4 regions of the Methylobacterium sp. 17Sr1-1 genome follow, and region 3 is predicted to be linked to each of the others. Evidence: riboswitches for the same ligand, from Rfam matches in the RefSeq annotation. Region 3 holds a riboswitch; each other region holds the start of a gene.

Evidence for each region. Region 3 has a riboswitch for cobalamin ahead of DK412_RS10555 (CbtB domain-containing protein). Riboswitches for the same ligand answer to the same signal wherever they lie in the genome.
Region 1: it holds a riboswitch for cobalamin, as region 3 does, so the genes downstream of both, DK412_RS23715 (TonB-dependent siderophore receptor) here and DK412_RS10555 (CbtB domain-containing protein) in region 3, are expected to answer to the same signal.
Region 2: it holds a riboswitch for cobalamin, as region 3 does, so the genes downstream of both, DK412_RS28655 (TonB-dependent receptor) here and DK412_RS10555 (CbtB domain-containing protein) in region 3, are expected to answer to the same signal.
Region 4: it holds a riboswitch for cobalamin, as region 3 does, so the genes downstream of both, DK412_RS08410 (TonB-dependent siderophore receptor) here and DK412_RS10555 (CbtB domain-containing protein) in region 3, are expected to answer to the same signal.

The regions. Positions count from the first base shown of each region.
Region 1 covers NZ_CP029552.1:5,216,531-5,221,513, forward strand. Annotated here, with positions in the region: gene DK412_RS23700 (OpgC domain-containing protein) at 1-627, shown strand, start outside; gene DK412_RS23705 (SGNH/GDSL hydrolase family protein) at 588-1,514, shown strand; gene DK412_RS23710 (TAXI family TRAP transporter solute-binding subunit) at 1,728-2,663, shown strand; cobalamin riboswitch at 2,763-2,972, shown strand; gene DK412_RS23715 (TonB-dependent siderophore receptor) at 3,171-4,983, shown strand, end outside.
Region 2 covers NZ_CP029552.1:6,256,405-6,261,387, reverse strand. Annotated here, with positions in the region: gene DK412_RS28660 (GNAT family N-acetyltransferase) at 1-205, shown strand, start outside; gene DK412_RS28655 (TonB-dependent receptor) at 364-2,391, opposite strand; cobalamin riboswitch at 2,572-2,720, opposite strand; gene DK412_RS28650 (Trm112 family protein) at 2,847-3,050, opposite strand; gene DK412_RS28645 (LON peptidase substrate-binding domain-containing protein) at 3,100-3,768, opposite strand; gene trxA (thioredoxin) at 3,938-4,846, opposite strand.
Region 3 covers NZ_CP029552.1:2,331,281-2,336,263, reverse strand. Annotated here, with positions in the region: gene DK412_RS10570 (prephenate dehydrogenase/arogenate dehydrogenase family protein) at 1-564, opposite strand, end outside; gene cobO (cob(I)yrinic acid a,c-diamide adenosyltransferase) at 777-1,382, opposite strand; gene cobU (bifunctional adenosylcobinamide kinase/adenosylcobinamide-phosphate guanylyltransferase) at 1,379-1,891, opposite strand; cobalamin riboswitch at 2,020-2,221, shown strand; gene DK412_RS10555 (CbtB domain-containing protein) at 2,251-2,427, shown strand; gene DK412_RS10550 (CbtA family protein) at 2,516-3,262, shown strand; gene DK412_RS10545 (DUF1636 domain-containing protein) at 3,259-3,636, shown strand; gene cobW (cobalamin biosynthesis protein CobW) at 3,633-4,667, shown strand.
Region 4 covers NZ_CP029552.1:1,870,701-1,875,683, reverse strand. Annotated here, with positions in the region: gene DK412_RS08415 (IS4 family transposase) at 1-1,154, shown strand, start outside; cobalamin riboswitch at 1,239-1,442, shown strand; gene DK412_RS08410 (TonB-dependent siderophore receptor) at 1,682-3,820, shown strand; gene DK412_RS08405 (peptidase) at 3,820-4,983, shown strand, end outside.

The sequences.
Region 1 (4,983 bases), 2.9 Mb from region 3:
TCGCGGGTGCATCTCGGCCTCGCGGTCGGGATCTCGGCCCTGCTCTACGCGGTGAGCCTGGTCTTCGAGATCAACATCCCGAGCTGGCCGGTGGAGGGGCATTGGTTCTTCAACCCGCTGTGCTGGCAGCTGCTGCTGGTGCTGGGCTTCGCAGCGCACGAGTGGCGGCGCAGCTCGGAGCGGTTCCTGGCGTGGCGCCGCAAGCTGATGCCGCTCGGGATCGTCATCGTGATCGTCGGCGCGGTCCTGTCCTGGTTCAACCTGCGGCCCGACCCCCTGGCGGTGCCGGAGCCGCGGCTGCTCTTCATCTTCGACAAGTCCTACCTGTCGCCGGCGCGCCTCGTGCACTTCCTCGGCGTGCTCCTCGCCTTCCAGGCGGTGTTCGGCCTCGTTCAGCCGCGGGCGCGCTGGCTCACCCGCCAGCTCGCCGGCCTCGGGCGCAATTCGCTCGCGGTGTTCTCGGTCGGCTCGGTCGCCAGCCTCGGTGCACAGCTGATTCGTTTCTGGAGCGGGGGAGGTTTCGCGACGGACATATTCGTCGTAGGATGCGGGCTGGCCTCACTCTCGTTCACGGCATGGTTCGTCGAATGGCGCTCTCGCTCTCCCCGTCCCTCCTCGGCGGCGTGAGCCTCGCCTTGGTCTCGTGCCTCGGCTTCGCCGTGCAGGCGCAGTCGACGACGCCCCAACCCGCGCCGGTGCAACCCGGACAGGTTCAACCGGCCCAGCCGGCGCATGCCGAGATCCCGGCGCTCCAGGCCACCGCGCCGGGGCTGGACGCGCCCGATCCCAGCCTCTCGCCCGAGTGCCGGGTGCCGGGCTCCAAGCTCTACACCCTGGCCAAGCTCAAGGCGGTGAAGAAGGCGCTGGTCGAGCACCGTGCGGTCCAGGTCCTGACCATCGGCTCCAATTCCGGGGGCATCGGCACCGCCGCGACCTACCCGGTTCGCCTGGAGGACGCGCTCACCCGCTCGCTGCCCGACATCGAGGTGACGGTGGAGAGCCGCGGCGTGTCGGGCGAGATCGCCTTCGGGGCGGCCGAGCGCCTGCGCAACCAGGTGGCGGAGATCGAGCCCGACCTCGTGGTCTGGCAGGTCGGCGGCAACGACGCGCTCGCCCGCGTCGACATCGAGGATTTCTCGCAGTCGCTGGCCGAGACCGTGGCCTGGATCAAGTCGCACGGGATCGACGTGGTCCTGGTCGATCCGCAATACACCGCGAGCCTCGCCAAGGACGATTACTACCGCCAGTTCGTCCAGGCGATCCAGAAAGTCGCCGAGCGCGCGCAGGTGCCCCTGGTCCAGCGCTACGAGGCGATGCGCTACCTCGCCACGCGGGCGATCAGCGCGCTGAAAGGCGAATCGCGGGGCGACACGGCGCAGTCCGGCGCCGGCTTCCGCCTGGCCGATCTCGGCTATCGCTGCATGGCCGAGCACGTCACCCGGGCGATCACCGTCTCGCTGCTCCAGCCGGACGTGGCGCCCGCAAAGGCGGCGGCGCCAGTGCCGGCGAATTGAGACATCGCTCCACGACATTTTTCCATCCGCCACGTCATTCCGGGGCCGCGCAGCGGAGCCCGGAGTCCAGAACCGCAGGTTTTGCAGAAGAATGCGGATTACATTTCGCTTCATCCTGTATCACCTGAGCGTCTGGATTCCGGGCTCTGCTGCGCGGCCCCGGAATGACATGGCGGGGTGCAGAGTCGTCGAGAGAATGCAGGACACCAAGCAATGCTGAAACCCTGGCTGATCGCCGCCTCCTGCATCGCCCTCCTCACCGCGATCCCCGCCCCCCGCGCCGCCGAACCCCTACGCCTCGTCCTCGCCACCGCGACGCCCGGCGGCGGGTTTCCGGCCTATGGCGAGGCGCTGGCGGCGGCGCTCCGGGAGGTGGATCCGGATCTCACCTTGGAGTTGCGCGCCAGCAAGGGCTCGACCGAGAATCTAGTCCTCCTGCGCGATCGCCACGTCGATCTCGGCCTCGTCCAGGGCGAGTACGCCTACGAGGCGCTCGAAGGCCAGGGCGCACCGGCGGTGACGGTGGTCGCGCCGGTCTACGCCGCACCCGGCCTGTTCGTGGTGCCGGCGGGGAGCCCGGTGACGCGCATCGACGACCTGCGCGGGCAAATGGTGGCCCTCGGCACGAAGAGCTCCGGGCTCACCGCCATGGGCCGAACCGTGCTGCGCGGCTCCGGCATCGACCCCGAGCACGACATCCGCCCGATCCTCCTTGAGCACGCCGGCGACGGCCCGGCGATGGTGCGCGACGGACGGGCCGCGGCCCTGTTCGGCGGCGGCACCGGCTGGCCGGGCTTCCGGACCATGGCCGAAGCGCCGGGCGGCGCCCGCTTCCTCGGCCCCTCGGCGGCGGCGATCCCGGCGATCCTGGCGGCGAGCCCGTCCCTGCGGCGCATCACCGTCGCGCCCGGCACCTTCCCGGGCCAGAACGCGGCGATCGAGACGGTGGGGTCGTGGAGCTTCGTTCTCGGCCGGCCCGGCCTCGACCCGGCCGCGGTGACCCGCCTCGTCGCGGCGATCGACAAGGCGAAGCCGGCCCTCGCCCGGCTCTTGCCGCACGAGCGGCCGAGCGACCCGCGCGACTTGAAGGACGCCGTCCCGGCGGCGTGGCTGCACCCCGCGACGGCGGCCTTCCTGCGCGGGGAGTAGGGCCGGGAGGCCCTGCCGGACAGTGTGATCCCGCAGCCACAGCGATCGCAACATTATTACATTGCGTTTCTGGATGTTGCTCCCCGGTGGGCGGGCTGCCATGGATGGTGCCGCCAAGGTTCCTGGGGCGCGAGCCCGCGGGCGAAGAGGGAACTCGGTGAGTCCTGACGGGACGAAGCCGAGGCTGCCCCCGCAACTGTGAGCGGAGAGGTCCCGCCGCCGACGGCCACTGGTGCGCCTGCACCGGGAAGGCCAGGCGGGTCCGACGATCCGCGAGCCAGGAGACCTGCCTTGAGCGCGCGCCGTCTGGCGCGGTCACGTCCCGCGGGCGGTACGGCCCGGAGGAGCGCTCGGGCATGCGCCGCGCGGACGCGCGGACTCAGCCTGCCGCTCGCCCGGATCGCGTCGCGCGGCAACAGTCGAGTACGCTCCGTGAAACGCCGTCCGCCGTCCCCCAGCGTTCCGTCCGCTCACCCGGCGCCCCACCGGCGTCGGTACGGTGCGACCCTGGCGACCGCGCTCGCTCTCGGCGCCGCGGCGCCCGAGGCCCGGGCCGAGGAGACCATCGCCCTCGACGAGGTCGTGGTGGAGGGCCCGCGCCCGCCCGTGCCGGGCCCGAGCCTGCCGGTGCTGCCGACCACCGCCGCCGGCACGATCGGCCTCGTCGGCCCGACCCCGGGCTTTCGCGCCGACCGCGCCGTCAGCAGCACGAAGACGGACACGCCCCAGCGCGACGTGCCGCAGGTCGTCACCGTCGCCCCCCGCGAGGTCATCACCGATCTGGCGGCGACGCGGGCCGAGCAGGTCCTCGCCTACACGCCGGGCATCGTGCAGCAGAACAATTTCGGCGGGCTCTCGCCCCTCGGCTACGCCGTGCGCGGCGTCGCCACGGCCGAGATCTACAAGAACGGATTTCCCCTCGCCCGCGGGTTCCCGCCCCAGCAGGACACCCAGAACATCGAGCGGATCGAGGTGCTGAAGGGCCCCGGCGGCGGCCTGTTCGGCCGCAGCGACCCGGGCGGCCTCGTCAACATCATCACCAAGCAGCCGACGAGGGAGCGCTTCGTCGAGATGGGCGGGCTCTGGGGCTCGTTCGAACAGGCCCGCGGCACGGTCGATGCCGGAGGCAGCCTCGACGAGGAGGGCACGCTCCTCTACCGCTTCAACCTCGCCGCTGGACGCCAGAGCAGCTTCCGGGATTTCGTCGACGGCGACCGGCTCCTCGTCGCCCCGGTGGTGAGCTGGCAGGTCACGCCCGATACGCGGGTGACGGTCGAGACCGAATTTCTGCGCAACCGCGCGGTGTTCGACCGCGGCATCGTGGCGATCAACGGGCAGCTCGGCGCATTGCCGATCTCCCGCTTCCTCGGCGAGCCGGGCCAGAGCATCCATCAATCCAGCGACACGATGCAGGTGCGGGTCGACCACCGCTTCGATGCCGACTGGCAGATGCGGCTCGCGACCTACTTCAACACCGGCGCGCTGACCGGCGAGGCGGTGGAGGTGAGGGGGATCGCCGCCGACAACCGCACCGTCCTGCGCGACCGCAACCTGCGCAATTACCGCTGGGACGTGGCGATCGGCCAGGCCGAGCTGGTCGGACGCTTCGACACCGCCGGGATCGGCCACACCCTGCTCCTCGGTGTCGAGCGCGAGAGCACCGATGCCCGCTACCAGCAGGTCCGCTCGCGCTTCCGCCAGACGCCCTATTCCCTCGACATTGATGCCCCGGTCTACGGCCGGCCGCTGCCGCCCTTCGCCTTCCAGACCAACGGATTCGAGCAGGTCACCAACACGGCTTTCTACGCCCAGGACCAGATCAGCTTGACCCCGGAATGGAAGGCGCTCGTCGGCGCGCGTTTCGACGTCTTCGAGCAGTCGTTCCGGGAGCGGACCACCGGGCTCCAGACCGACCAGACCCATTTCGCCGCCTCGCCCCGGGCCGGGCTCGTCTACCAGCCGCTACAGGCGCTCTCCTTCTACGCCAATGTCGGCACCAGCTTCCGGCCGAATACCGGGCCCGACGCGTTCGCGGCGGCACGGAGTGCTCCCTTCGCGCCGGAGAGCGGCCTCGGCTACGAGGTCGGCACCAAGCTCGACCTGTTCGGAGGCGCCTTGAGCCTCACCGGCGCCGCCTTCCGGGTCGAGCGACAGAACGTGCTGACCGCCGATCCCAACAATTCCGGCTTCTCCCTCGCCGCCGGCGGCGTCCGCAGCCAGGGCTTCGAGCTCACCGCGTCCGGCCAGATCACGCCGGAGATCAAGGTCCTGGCCGGCTACGTCTTCGCCGACGCGGTGATCACCAAGGACAATGTGCTGC
Region 2 (4,983 bases), 2.6 Mb from region 3:
CGCCCGGGGCCGCGGTCACGCCGTCCGGCTGGTCGCGGCGGTGGAGGCGGAGGCGGTCGCCCGCGGGATCCCGACCCTGTGGCTCTACACGCGCAGCGCGGAGGGGCTCTACGCCCGGATCGGCTGGCGGACGGTCGAGATGGTGTCGTATCGGGAGAAAGTGTACGCGTTGATGCGGCGGGATTTGTCGGGTTCTCTAGGATAGACTTCGTGCAGGCCCTCCCACCCGCGACCTCATCCCGAGGTGCGAGTGAAACGAGCCTCGAAGGAGGCCTCCGTCGAGGCCAACCGACCTTCGGTCGGCCGGCACCTCAGGATAAGGTCGCGGGTAGGGGCCCCCTGTCGGCCGGAGGCAGGATGCCCTCAGAACCGCCCCGCCAGCGTCAACCGCACGGCCGTCGGCTCGACCGGGTGGAAGTGCCGGTCGGCGACGCCCGCCGCCTCCCCGGGCAGGCGCGATTCGTAATAGTAGGTGATCTGGTCGGCCCGGGCATTCGTCAGGTTGAGCACGTCGAGGGCGAGGCTCACGCCGGTGTCGAAGGCGTAGCCGATCCGGCCGTTGAGCAGGGCCGTCGGCTTCGAGCGCACCGAGTTGTCCTCGATCAGGGGCCGCGGCCCGAAGTAGCGGAAGCGCAAGGTCCCGAACCAGCCCTGGCCCTCGCCGAAGCTGACGCCCGCCGAGGCGATGGCGGTCGGCGCCTCCGGCACCCGCCGGCCGATCGGGTCGCGGTCGGCGAAGCGGGCATTGGTGAGGGTCAGGTCGCCCTCCAGCCGCAGCCAGGGCGTGACGGCGTAGTGGTTGCTCCACTCGATGCCGAAGCGCCGCGTCGGCCGGCTCGGTTCGGTGGTGCCGGTATCGCCCTGGAACAGGTTCTCGGAGGCGAAGTCGAGGCGGAACAGGGCGAGGCTGGTCTCGAGCCCGGCGATCGAGCGGTTGCGGATGCCGACCTCGTAGCCGGTCGAGGGCACGAGGAACGGCGAGCGGGCGATGGTGAACAGCGGGCTCGCCGGATCGACCGTCGCCGTCACGCCGCGGGCGTCGTTCGAGTGGAAGCCGCCGCCGTAATTCAGGTAGATCTCGGTGTCCGCCCATGGCCCGAACACCGCGCCGAGCTTCGGATTGACGATGCCGTCGCGGGCTTTGCCCGAATTCGCCGGCGTGTCGGAGCGGACGTCGGCGTAATAGCCGTCGGCCCGGAAGCCGACGCTGGTGCGCAGCCAGTCGGTCCAGCGCACCCGGTTCTCGTAAGTGAAGGCGGCGCTCGCCTCCAGCACCCGGTCGGCGAGCACCGTCGAGCGGTATTGCCGGGCGGTGGTGTTGAACAGGCCGACCCGGATGTCGTCGGTGCGGGTCTGCACGCCGATCTCGTTCTCCACGGCGAACCCGAACAGGTCGCCCTGGAACGTCCGGGAGATTTCGCCGCCGCCGAGCACCCGGGCGTCGCGCTGGCGGAACTGGTCGCCGTTGACCGGATCGTTGAGGAAATACGTGAAGTCGTTCCAGAGGTTCATCTGGTAGCGGACCAGGTAGGCCGAGGCCCGGGTGGTGCCGCCGGCATCCGACTGGCTCCAGCGCCCCGAGAGCGAGAACCGCCCGGTATCGCCGCCATCGGTCGGATCGAGGGTGCCGTAGCGGCCGATGATTCCCTCCGCCACCGCCCGCTCGGGGATCTGGTTGGTGGCGTTCCACCTGGCCCAGTAGGCCATGCCGGTGACGGCGAATCCGTCGGTCGCGGTGCCCTGGCTGTAGCGGGCGACGCCGTTGAGCTTGCCGAGCCGGTCCGGCACCGCCCAGGGCCCGTCATAGGTCTGCGCCTCGCCGGCGACGAGCAGGGTGCCGGCGCCGAGGGGCACGGAGGCCGCCGAGAGCCCGCGCCTGAAGCCGAAGCTGCCCAGCGTGGTCAGCGCGATGTTGCGGTCGAGCGTGTCGAGGTAGTCGATCCGCACCGAGCCGGCGGAGGCGAAGTCGCCGTCGCGGACGAAGTAGGGGCCTTTGTGGAACTCCACCGCGCCGACGAGCTCGGGGATCAGGAAGTTGAGGTCGGCGTAGCCCTGGCCGTGGGCGTGGGTGCGCATGTTCACCGGCATGCCGTCGACGTGGATGGCGATGTCGGTGCCGTGGTCGAGGTTGAAGCCGCGCAGGAAGAACTGGTTGGCTTTGCCCTCGCCGGAATGCTGGGTGACGATCAGGCCCGGCACCGCCTCCAGCACCTCGCCCGGGCGGGTGACGGGCAGGCTGTTGAGGACGGCCCCACTGACGATGCCGGCGCTCGCCGACTCGACTGGGCGCAAGGCGCCGCCGATGCCGGTGACGCCGCCGGGATAGCTGGCGCTGGCCGCGCCCGGAGTGCCGGTCACTGGCGCTTTCACCTCGATCTGGTCGAGGGGGATGTCGTCCTGGGCGAGGGCGGGGACTGGCAGGCTCGCGGCGAGCGCCGCGAGGAGTGGAAGACGGGAGACAGGCACGGGCGAGCCTTCATGGGCTGTGGCACGTCACCGTGGAGGCACCGGCACACCCCGGCCGGCGCGTCCCACATGTGACCACGGCTGACGGCAGGTCTTCATCCCTACCAAGTCTCCTGGCTTACGGGTCTCCGCCCCCCATCGTCTTCCCGGGCGCTGACACCCAGTGACATCGGTGATGGAGGCCTCGCCGCTCACAGTTGCGGGGGCAGCCGCGGCTTCTCGGCACCGCGTTCCCTTTTGATCCCCTGGGGGAACCGTCCCGTCGAGGTGTAGGCGCGGACGGGGCGGGCGCCAACGTGGCCCGCGCCGATTTGTCGGGCGTGTTGCCGGTTGTCGACGGGAAACCGCGCGGGATCCCGCGTCGGCGCGGCGCCGTCGCCTCAATCCGCCAGCGGCCGGGCCTCTTCCGGCAGCATGATCGGGATGCCGTCGCGGATCGGGTAGGCGAGCTTGGCCGAGCGGCTGATCAGCTCCTGGCGCGCCGAATCGTAGTCGAGCCGCTCCTTGGTCAGGGGGCAGACCAGGAGTTCGAGCAGCTTCGGGTCGATGCGGGTGGCCTCGAAGGAGGCGGGGGAATCGCTCACGGGTGGTCCTTCCGAATGGGTCCGGCGGCTCTCTAGCCCAAAGCGCCGCCTATTGCAGCGTCGGCTCGGCTCCCGAGGCCCGCACCAGCTCCATCTCGGTCACGGCGATCAGCACCTCGGCCCGGGTCTTGAGGTCGGGCGCCTCCAGCATCGCCTGCTTCTCGCGCGGGCCGAACGGGCTCATCATGCAGAGCGCATTCACCAGGGCCTCGTTCGGCGCCTCCTCGATCCCGGCCCAGTCGACCTTGAGGTCGTTGGCCTCGACGAAATCGCGAAGCGCCTTCAGCACCCCGGCGCGGTCCACCGCCTCCTCGCCGGCGCGGGCGTGGAAGTCGCTCTCGAACGGCGCGAAGGTGACCCTGCAGCGGCGGAAGCCCATGGCGTTCGGCAACTCCTCCTCGATCCGGAACCGGGCGATGCCGGTGAGCGAGATCAGGTAGCGGCCGTCGCCGGTCTCGGCGAACTGGGTGACGCGGCCGGCGCAGCCGATCCGGAACAGCTTCGGCGAGAGCGGGGCCTCGCCGGATTCGGAATCCGGCTGGATCATGCCGATCACGCGGTCGGTGCGCAGGGCCTCGTCGATCATCGCGAGGTAGCGCGGCTCGAAGATGTTGAGCGGCATCTGGCCCCGCGGCAGCAGCAGAGCCCCGGGGAGGGGAAAGACCGGGATCTCGGTCGGGCAGTCGGCCGGCCCCTTGTAGGCGACGTTCATGCTCATCGGCGTCGCTCCCGCGCGGATCGGAGGGGTGTCCCGGGCTCCGTCGTCTCGGGCCCGGGATCACAGCGTGCCATCTAGGGCGCCGCTCTCCGGCGTGGATACCTGTCCGGCGTAATGCCGCGCCCGGGATGCACTTCGCGACGCAGTTCGCGACGCATCCCGGCCGGCCTCACGAGAACATCAGGGTCGACAGCTTGCGCCGGCCGCGGATGGTCATCGGGTCCATCGGTCCCCAGGCCTCGAACAGCTGGAGCAGCTGCTTGCGGGCGCCGTCGTCGTTCCAGGACCGGTCGCGGCGGACGATCTCGATCAGCTGGTCGACCGCCTCCTGCTGCTGGCCCTTGGCGTTGAGGCCGAGCGCGAGGTCGAACCGGGCCTGGTAATCAGCGGGGTCGGCCTCGATCCGGCGCTGGAAGCCGGCGAGGTCGCCGAGCGACGCCGCCTGCTCGGCGAGCTCGATCGCGGCCTTCACGGCGGCGATGGCCGGGTCCTTGGCGGCCTCGGGCGGCGCGGCCTCGATGAAGCGGCGGGCGCCCTCGAGGTCGTCGGCATCGAGGTGGAGGCGGGCGAGGGCCGCGATGGCGCCGGCATGACCCGGCTCCTGGCCGAGCACCGCGGCGTAGATCTCGGCGGCGGCCTGGGTGTCGCCGGCCTCGGCGGCGGCTTGCGCCTCCGCCATCGCATCCTCGATCGCCGTCGGGCCCACCGGGCCGACCAGGCGCTCGATGAAGGCCTTGATCTGCGCCTCGGGGAGCGCCCCCATGAAGCCGTCGACCGGCTGGCCGCGCTGGAACGCGATCACCGCCGGGATCGACTGGATGCCGAGCTGGCCGGCGATCTGGGGATGCTCGTCGATGTTCATCTTGACGAGCTTCACCTTGCCGCCGGCGTCCTTGACGGCCTTCTCGATGATCGGGGTGAGCTGCTTGCACGGCCCGCACCAGGGCGCCCAGAAATCGACCAGCACCGGCTGCTGCAGGGATTCCTGCATCACGTCCTGGCGGAAGGTCGCGGTGGTGGTGTCCTTGATCAGGGCGCCCGCGGGGGGCTGGCCGGCCGCGGGAGTGTCGGTGAGCATCGATGACCTCGGGAGAACGGCCTTCACGTCGCGGGCCTGCACGGCCCGCCGATCAGATGGGGTAGACCGGCCGCCCCGGCCAGGGCAAGGCGCGGAAAGCCCGAAAAAGCACGGGAAATCAGCAAAGCCGGACGCGC
Region 3 (4,983 bases):
CGCCACCAGCACCTTGGCGATCAGGTGGGTCAGGCCCTGCACCGCCGCCGCCTCGCGGTCATGCGCCTCCGGCGTGGTCATGATCACGGTGAGCCCGAGCGCCCGCCGCAGGAAGGCGCCGACCCGTCGGGCGCGGTCGCCCCGCACCGAGCAGACCGCGATCTTGAGGCCGCGCAGGCCGTCCCGCGCGCTCTGCGGCCCGAACAGCGGATGGGTCGCGACGATGTCGACGCAAGGCGGCAGGCCGGCCCGCATGATCTGCGCCGGCCGCACCTTCACCGACCCGACATCGAGGACGAGGGCGCCCGGCCGCAGGTGCGGGGCGATGTCCCGGACCACCCCGGCCAGGGTCGGGACTGGCGTCGCCAGGATCACCATCGGGCAGGCCGCGGCGTCTTCCAGGCTGCAGGGTTCGATTCCCGCCGCCGCGAAGGCCGAAGCGGGTGCGAAGGGATCGTGGACGCGCAGCGAGAACAGCGGCGCCAGATGCGTGGCGACGAGGCGGCCGAAGGCGCCGAAGCCGATCAGGCCGAGGGCGGGGAGCGGGATGGGAGAGGACGGCACGGGAGACCTCGGATCTGGGGCGAGGTCGGCGGGCCGGAAAATCCTGAAAGCCTCAACCGCCGACACGTCGCAGCGGTTGAGAGATGACGAGCACTCCGCCGCTAGGTGCGCGGCGAATAATAGAATCCGGTCGGGCGGGCGCTGGTCATGGCCGAGCCTGTAGCCCCGTGCCGCCGTCGCAGTCAATCAGAACTCGCAACCAGAACTCGCAATCAGAACTCGATGCCCTCCTGCGCCTTCACCCCGGCCGCGAAGTGGTGCTTCACCGAGCCCATCTCGGTGACGAGGTCGGCCGCCGCGATCAGCTCCGGCTTGGCGTTGCGCCCCGTCACCACGACGTGCAGGTCCGGCCGGCGCCGGCTCAATGCCTCCACTACCTCGGCGAGCGGCAGGTAATCGTAGCGCAGGGCGATGTTGAGCTCGTCGAGGATCAGGAGCCGGATCGCCGGATCGGCCATCAGCGCCTCGGTCTTCGCCCAGGCGGCGCGGGCCGCCGCCACGTCGCGGTCGCGGTCCTGGGTCTCCCAGGTGAAGCCCTCTCCCATCGTGTGCCACGCGACCTGATCCTGGAACCGCTCCAGCGCGAAGCGCTCGCCGGTCTCCCAGGCGCCCTTGATGTACTGCACCACCCCGACCCGCCAGCCGCGGCCGAGCGCCCGCAGCATCAGCCCGAAGGCGGCGGTCGACTTGCCCTTGCCGGGGCCGGTATGGACGATCAGCAGGCCCTTCTCGATCGTCTTGCCCGCGACCTCGGCGTCCTGCACCGCCTTGCGCTTCTCCATCTTGGCGCGATGGCGCGCCGCCTCGTCGTCGCTCATTGCACGTCTCCCTTGATGATCATCGGCAGGCCGGCCACCACCAGCACCACCCGGTCGGCAATCGCCCCGAGGCGCTGATGCAGGCGCCCGGCCTCGTCGCGGAACCGGCGGGCCAGCGCGTTCTCCGGCACGATGCCGTAACCGACCTCGTTCGAGACCAGCACCAGCGGCCCCGCCACCGCCCGGCAGGCCTCGACCAGCGCGTCGGTCTCCGCCGCGAGGTCGGCCGCCTCGTCCAGCATCGCGTTGGTCAGCCACAGGGTCAGGCAATCGACCAGCACCGGCCGGCCGGCGGGCGCCCGGGCGATCGCCGCCGGCAGATCGCGCGGCGCATCCACCGTCTCCCAGGGCGGAGGCCGGCGGGCGCGGTGCTCGGCGATGCGCGCGCGCATCTCGTCGTCGAAAGGCTGCGCCGTCGCGACGTAGCGCCAGGGCCCTGGCCGCGCCTCGATCAGCCCTTCCGCGTAGCGGCTCTTGCCTGAGCGGGCGCCGCCCAGCACCAGGGTCAGGCGCGGGGCGGCGCGGTCCGGATCCGGCACGGACATCTCCTCATCTGGCGGACAACGCGGGGCCGCGAAAAACTCGGGGGCGGAGGTGTCGCGGCAGGCCGCGCCGATTGCAAGCCCGCAGGCGACCGGCTAGGGTCGCGCACGACGGTGCCTCGGCGACGAGGTGAAAAGGGAACGCGGGAGCCGGGCTTCTTCCGGTATGCCGCGGCTGCCCCCGCAACTGTGAGCGGTCGCACACGGTCCGCCATCGGCCACTGGAGCGATCCGGGAAGGCGGTGGGCCGGCAAGACACCGCGAGCCAGGAGACCTGCCGTCACCCCTTTCTCTCGACGCCGCCGGTGGGGCGGCAGGAGTTCGTCATGGTCGCGATCACCCGGTCCCTCTCCCCCGCCCTCGCCGGCGAGCGCCTGAGCGCCGTCCTCCTGGCTGCCACGCTCGGCATCGGGCTCCTGTTCGTCTCCGGCTTCGCGCCGGTGGTCGCCCTGCACAACGCCGCGCACGACTGGCGCCACGCCCACAACTTCCCCTGCCACTGACCAGGGCCCGACCCTCTTAAAAGCCGCGCGGCCTGCGCCCCGAGGGGCCGCGGGCCCGCGGCCCTTTGGTCGTGCAGGTGATCCCACGATGACGAAACGTCTGCTCGCCGCGGCCCTGGTCGCCGGCTTCCTCGCCGCGTGCGTGACCTCGGTTCTGCAATTCGCCCTCACCTCTCCGCTGATCCTGGCGGCGGAGAAGTACGAGACGGCGGAGAGCGCCGTGCCGGCTCCCCACGCCTTCGCCAACCCGTTGATCGTGCTGGCTCATGCGGGCCACGACCATGGGGCCGAGGCGCAATGGCAGCCCGCGCCCGGCCTGCCGCGCCTCGCCTTCACGGCCCTCGCGACGCTGGTGAGCGGCGTCGGCTACGCGCTCTTGCTCGGCGCGGTGCTGGTCGCGACCGGCCGCGAGGTGACGCCGTCCGAGGCGCTGACATTCGGCATCGGCGGCTTCCTCGCCGCCAGCCTCGCGCCGGCGGTGGGGCTGCCGCCGGAACTGCCCGGTGCCGCGGCCGCCGCCCTCGAATCGCGCCAGCTCTGGTGGGTGGCGACGGCGCTCGCCACCGCGATCGGCCTCTACCTGGTGGCGATCCGCCGCCGGCCCGCCGCGATCGCGATCGGCCTCGCCCTCATCGTCGCGCCGCACCTCTGGGGCGCCCCGCACGGGCCGGAAGAGATCTCCGCGATGCCGCCGGTCTACGCGGCGCAGTTCGCCGCCCGGTCGCTGGCGGTCGCCTTCGCGTTCTGGGCGGTGCTCGGCCTCGCCTTCGGCTGGGCCTGGGGTGCCGTCGCCGGGACGAAGAGCGTGGCGCGTCGGAGCGAGGTGGCCGCGTGAGCGATCCCGTGACGCTCTACGTCTGCACCACCTGCCGCGACGCTGCCGATCCGGCGGACGGCCCCCGCGCCGGTGCCCGCCTGCACGACGCGCTCGCCGAAGCGCTCGCGGCCCGGCCCGGCGCGCCCGTGCGGATCGAGCCGGTGGAATGCCTCTCGGTCTGCAAGCGGCCCTGCACGGTCGCGGTCGCGAGCCCCGGCCGCTGGACCTACATCTACGGCGACCTCGACCCGGCGATCTCCGCCGACATCATCCTCGACGGCGTCGGCCTCTATGCCGGGACCCCGGACGGCATCGTGCCCTGGCGCGAGCGTCCGCAGGAATTCCGCAAGGGCGTCGTCGCCCGCATCCCTCCCGCGCCGGTTGAGCCATGACCATCCTCAAGAAGATTCCCTGCACCATCGTCACGGGCTTCCTCGGCGCCGGCAAGACGACGCTGGTGCGCCACGCCATCGAGCACAACGACGGCCGGCGCCTCGCGATCATCGTCAACGAGTTCGGCGATGTCGGCTTCGACGGCTCGCTGCTGGCCGAGTGCGGCATCCCGGGCTGCGACGCCGACGCGGTGGTGGAACTGCCGAACGGCTGCATCTGCTGCACCGTCGCCGATGACTTCGTGCCGGCCCTGAACAAGCTCCTCGACCGTCCGGAGCCGCCCGAGCACATCCTGATCGAGACCTCCGGCCTCGCCCTGCCGAAGCCCCTGGTCCAGGCCTTCAACTGGCCGGCGATCCGCTCGCGGGTGACCGTCGACGGCGTGGTGGCGGTGGTGGACGGCCCGGCAGTGGCCTCGGGCGCCTTCGCGGACGACCCGGAGGCGCTGGCCGCCCAACGCGCGGCCGATGCCAGCGTCGAGCACGAGAACCCGCTCGAGGAGGTGTTCGAGGACCAGCTCCTCTGCGCCGACCTCGTGGTGATGAACAAGTCGGACCTCCTCGACGAGGGCGAGCGGGCCCGGGTCCGCGCCGAGGTGGAGGCGCACCTGCCCCGCGCGGTCAAGCTCGTCGAGACCGCCCACGGCGCCCTCGATTCCCGCGTGCTGCTCGGCCTCAACGCGGCCGCCGAGGACGACCTCGCCGCCCGGCCCTCGCACCACGAGACGGAAGAGGACCACGACCACGACGATTTCGAGAGCGTCGCGCTCCCCGTGACGGCCGCCGGGTCGCCCGACGACTTGGCCGCCCGCGTCTCGAAGGCCGCCGAGGTGGCGGGGGTGTTGCGGATCAAGGGCTTCTGCGCCGTCGCCGACAAGCCGATGCGCCTCGTCGTCCAGGGCGTCGGCCGCCGCGTCGCCCACCATTACGACCGGCCCTGGCGCCCGGGCGAGCACCGGGACGGGACGCTGGTGGTGATCGGGCTCACCGGGTTCGACAAGGCGGCGGTGGCGGCGGCGTTGCGGGGGTGAGGACGGCTTCCGTTCTCGCCAACGTTCAAGAATAGCGCCGACTCCCCTCTCCCGTGTGGGAGAGGGGCTGTGGGGATCGAAGATCCCGCGTGAGGGTGGCTCGGTTTCAGGATCACGCACTGAACGTCAAGCTGCGCATCTCCACGGTTGGAGCTTTATTCTGAGCCCGAGCCACCCTCGCGCGATCTCCGATCGCCCCTACCCCTCTCCCAAACCTTGCAGCGATACCGGGCAAGCCCGGTATCGCCTGGAGAGGGGATCCCGCGCTTATTTTTGATCGCAAAGAGCAGACGTTTTACCATCGAGATTGCCAGCC
Region 4 (4,983 bases), 460 kb from region 3:
CGGCCCAGGCCTGCGCCGGGCGTCCGATCGTGGCCGTCCAGGACACGAGCGAGATCAACTTCACCCCAGCTGCTGCTGGCCGCCATGGCCTGGGGCCGGCCGGCAACGGCCGCAATCCCGGCTTCTTCCTGCACCCGGTCATCGCCGTCGATGCCGAGGACGAGGCGGTGCTGGGCTTGGTCGACGCCCAGCTCTGGACCCGCGCCGCCCGCCAGACGGCGCCACGTCACCGGCGGCCAGTCGAGGACAAGGAGAGCCAGCGCTGGATCACCGGAGCGGCCGCTGCCGCGACGGCTTTGGCCGACACGGCCCGGAGCTTGATCGTGGTCGCCGACCAGGAGGGCGACATCTACAGCCACTTCGCCCGTCGGCCCGCGGGCAGCGATCTTCTGGTGCGGGCACGCCATGACCGGCCACTGGTTGAAGGGGGCAGCCTTCAGGACAAGGCGTCATGGCCCGTCGCGACAACCGGCACCGTGGAGGTGCCGGCTCGCCCTGGGGTGCCGGCCCGCATCGCCAAGGTGAGGCTGCAGGCCGGACCGGTCGAGGTGGTCCGTCCCTCCGGCCCAGGCGCCCGCGAGCCGGCCAGCCTGAGGCTGCATGGCGTCTGCGTGCAGGAACTCGAGCCGCCTGTGGGCGTGACGCCCTTGTGCTGGCGGCTTCTGACGACGCGGGCGGTGCCGGATGCCGCCGCCGCGCAGGACATGGTGCGGCTGTACCGGTTGAGGTGGCGGATCGAGGAGGTGTTCCGCGCTCTCAAGCGCGACGGGCTCGGCCTGGACGAGACACAGGTGCGGGTGCCAGACAAGCTGTTCCGGCTGAGTGCCTTGGCGCTGGGAGCCGCCGTGCGGATCCTGCAGTTGGTCGATGCCCGCGACGGCAGCCGACGACCGATGCAGGACGTTCTGGATAAGGCGGCTCTGCCAGTGGTCGCGGAACTGGGGCGGGCCTGCGAGGGCAGCACGGACCGCCTGCGCAACCCTCACCCCGTCGGCAACCTGAGCTGGTTAGAGTGGATCGTGGCCCGCCACGGCGGCTGGAACGCTCCCAACTCGCCACCCGGTCCCAAGGTCGTCGCGCGCGGATGGGAGCGCTTCTCGGCCATGCTCGCCGGTGCCCTCCTCGCGAGAGACTCACTTCCGTCAAGGCCGTAGCCCGCAGAGGGGGGAGGGTTGGGGCGCGAGGCTCCCGTGTGTTGATCAAACCGACACCCACCATTGCTCCTTCGTATCCGAACGGCTAAGCTTGCCGTCGACGGTTCCCTCCGGGGATCAAAAGGGAACGCGGTGAGGGTTCGCCCGAAGCCGCGGCTGCCCCCGCAACTGTGAGCGGCGAGCCTTCCATCACTCATGTCACTGGGGACCCCTGAAAAGGTCCCTGGGAAGACGATGGCAGGCGCTGACCCGTGAGCCAGGAGACCTGCCGTCAGCCGTGGTCACACGCGAGCACGTCGGGCGGGGTGTCCTGATGGGTGTCGAGGCGAGGGCGCCAAGCCCCCGTCCCGCTGTCGTTCGCGGTGACGTGCCACAGCCCCGCGCCGTCCCGCCATGCCCGGTCCCGCCCTCCCCCGACCCGCCGACAGGGTGCGCGTCGCAAGGGATGCAAGAAATGTAACTTTATAACGTTACATATGCGACGAGACCGGCTACGGACGGAGTGGAAGCCCATCCCGGATACCACCATGCAAGCGCACCGCGCCCGCCGCGCGACGACCTTCGCCACCGCCCTCGCCGCCCCGCTGCTGGCCGCCGCCCCCGGCACCGCAGAAGAAATCGCCCTCGACCGCATCGAGGTCGCGGGCGTCCGCTCCCGGGAGGAGGCCGCCCCGGGCCTCAATCTCGCGACGCCGTCGCGCTCAGGCAGCCGCCTCGGCCTCACCCCGCTCGAGACCCCGGCGAGCCTCGACATCATCAGCGGCGAGACCGTCCGGGCCCGGGGCCAGAACACGCTCGAGGAGGCGGTGACCCAGAACGCCGTCGGCATCACCAGCATCGCCTCACCCGGCAACGGCAACCACTCCTTCGCCGCCCGCGGCTTCGTCGGGCCGAGCTCGGTGCAGCAGCTCTACGACGGCACCCGGCTCTATGTCGGGGTCGGCACCGTCACCTTCCCGTTCGACACCTGGTCGGCGGAGCGGATCGAGGTGCTGCGCGGCCCGGCCTCGGTGCTCTACGGCGAGGGCGCGATCGGCGGCATCATCAACGTGGTGCCGAAGAAGCCGACCTTCGTCCCGGTCGGCGAGGCGCGGGCGGCGATCGGCTCCGACGGCCTCGCGCGCCTCGCCCTCGATAGCGGCGGGCCGGTCGGCGAGGACCTGGCCTACCGGCTCAACCTCAGCGGCAACCGGGCCGACGGCTGGGTCAAGCCCGACGGCGACTTTCGCAATCTCGCCCTCTCGGCGGCGGTGACCTGGCGGGCGGCCCCCGACCTGAGCGTCACCCTCTCGCACGACCTCGGCCACAACGAGCCGACCCGCTACTGGGGCTCGCCCCTCGTCGACACGCGGGTGCCCGACCGCTTGCGCTTCACCAACTACAACATCCAGGATTCGCAGATCGCCTGGTTCGACAACTGGACGCAATTGCGCGCCGAGTGGAATCCCAGCCCCGACATCACGGTGCGCAACACCGCCTATCGCCTCTCCACCGAGCGGCACTGGCGCGACGTCGAGCAATACACCTACCAGCCGGCGACCGGCCTGATCGGCCGCAGCGACTACATCGAGATCCGCCACCACGAGGAGCAGATCGGCAACCGCCTCGACGCGACCGTCCGCGGCAGCCTGCTCGGCATCAAGAGTGCGACGGTGATCGGCTTCGACGTCAACCACATCGCGTTCCGGCGCGACAGCAATGCGCCGTTCGGGGGCGAGAGCGTCGTCGATCCGTTCGATTTCGCGCAAGGGCGCTTCATCAACCTCGCGGGCACCCGCACCGACATCGTCTCGCGCACCCGCCAGGCCTCGGTCTTCGCCGAGAACCGGCTGGAGCTGACGCCGCACTTCGCCCTGGTGACCGGCCTGCGCTACGACGCGCCGACGGTCGCGGTGAGCCGGCCGCTGGCCGGGACCGCCTTCGAGAAGACCTTCGACTCGGTGAGCACCCGCGCCGCGGCCGTCTATACCCCGACGCCCGATCTCGCCCTCTACGCGCAAGTTGCCACCGCCGCCGATCCGCTCGGCAGCCTGATCACCACCAGCGTGCCGCAGGCGCAGTTCCAGCTCGCCACCGGCGAACAGGTCGAGGCCGGCGCCAAGGGCCTGTTCGACAATGGTCGCGGGGAGTGGACCTTCGCCGCCTATCACATTCGCAAGGACAACCTGCTGAGCCCGATCCCCGGCCGGCCGACGGAGGTCGCCGCAATCGGCAGCCAGTCCTCCCGCGGGATCGAGGTCGCCTTCGCCTACCAGCTCTCGGAGCAGTGGCGCATCGAGGCCAACACCGCCCTGCTGCGGGCCCGCTACGACTCGTTCTCGCAGAATACCGATGCTGGCCTGGTGTCGTTCGCCGGCAAGGTCCCGGTCGACGTGCCGCAACGGGTGACCAATGTCTGGCTCAGCTACGCCTTCGCGCCGGGCTGGGTGGCGCGGCTCGGCATCAACGATGTCGGGCCGGTGTTCAGCGACTTCGCCAACACGGTCAGGCGGCCGGCCTACACGCTCGTGAACGCCACCCTGGACTGGCAGGTGACGCCGACCTCGCGCCTGTCGCTGCGCGGCTACAACCTGACCGACCGGCTCTACGCGATCTCCGGCAACAGCAATTCCTGGCTGCTCGGCCGGCCGCGCTCGGTCGAGCTCGCCTACCACGTCACCTTCTGATGCGCGGATTGCGCAAGCGGCTGAAACGGTGGCTGCATCTCGGCCACCGCTGGCTCGGCATCGCGACCGGGCTCTTCGTCGTCGCCTGGTTCGCCTCCGGGCTGGTGATGCTAACGGTCGGCTTCCCCGTCCTCACGCAGGCCGAGCGGGTCGCGGCGTCCGGCCCGCTCCGCCTCGACGCCGTGCGGCTGACGCCGCAGGCGGCGCTGGAGCGGTCGGGCGCGTCCGCCTTCCCCGATACCCTCACCCTGGCGATGCGTGGACCCGAGCCCGCCTACTGGATCACGCAAGGCGACGGACGGCGCCTCGCGCTCTCGGCCGCGACCGGCGCGCCGTTCCCGCCCCTGACGGCGGAGAGCGCCGCGGCGCTCGCCGCGACCCATCCCCTCGCCCGTCGCGTCGCCGATCTCGGCCCCGTCACGCGCGACCAGTGGACCGTGACGGCGCGCTACGATCCCTTGCGGCCGTTCCGGCGCGTGGCCCTGGGCGACGTGGCCGGGACCGAGCTCTACCTGTCGGTCGCCACGGGCGAGCTCGCCCTCGACACCACCCGGACCGAGCGGGTGTGGAACTGGGCCGGCTCCGTCCTCCACTGGGTCTACCTCACGCCGCTGCGCGCCCGCGCGGGCCTGTGGCAGGACGTGGTGCTGTGGATCTCCGGGATCACGCTCGCGGGGGCCGCGAGCGGCTACGCCCTCGGCTTCGTCCGGCTGATGCGCGGCCGGCTGACGCCCTACCGGGGCTTCGCCGCCTGGCACCACCTCGCGGGGGTGGCGGGCGGGCTCGTCGTCGTCACCTTCCTCTTCAGCGGTTGGCTGTCGATGAACCCGCGCGGCTGGTTCGGGCCGCGGGCGCCCGACGCCGCCATGCGGGCGGCCTATGCGGGGCAGGCGGCGCCGGTCTTCCCCCTCGGCCTCGACGACCTCGCAGGTGCGCCCGCCGGCAGCGTCGCGCTCGACTTGGCGTGGATCGGCGGCCGGCCCGTCGTCGTCGCCGCCGGTCCCGGCGGCACGGCCGCGTGCTGCGGTACGGTGCCGGCGCCCGCGACCATCCTGGCCGCGGCCGGCGCGATGCTGCCGGGGGCGAGGCTCGGCGCGGTGACCCGCCTCACGGCGCCGGACGCCTACTGGTACGACCGCCACGGCGCCCCGCCCCTGCCCACC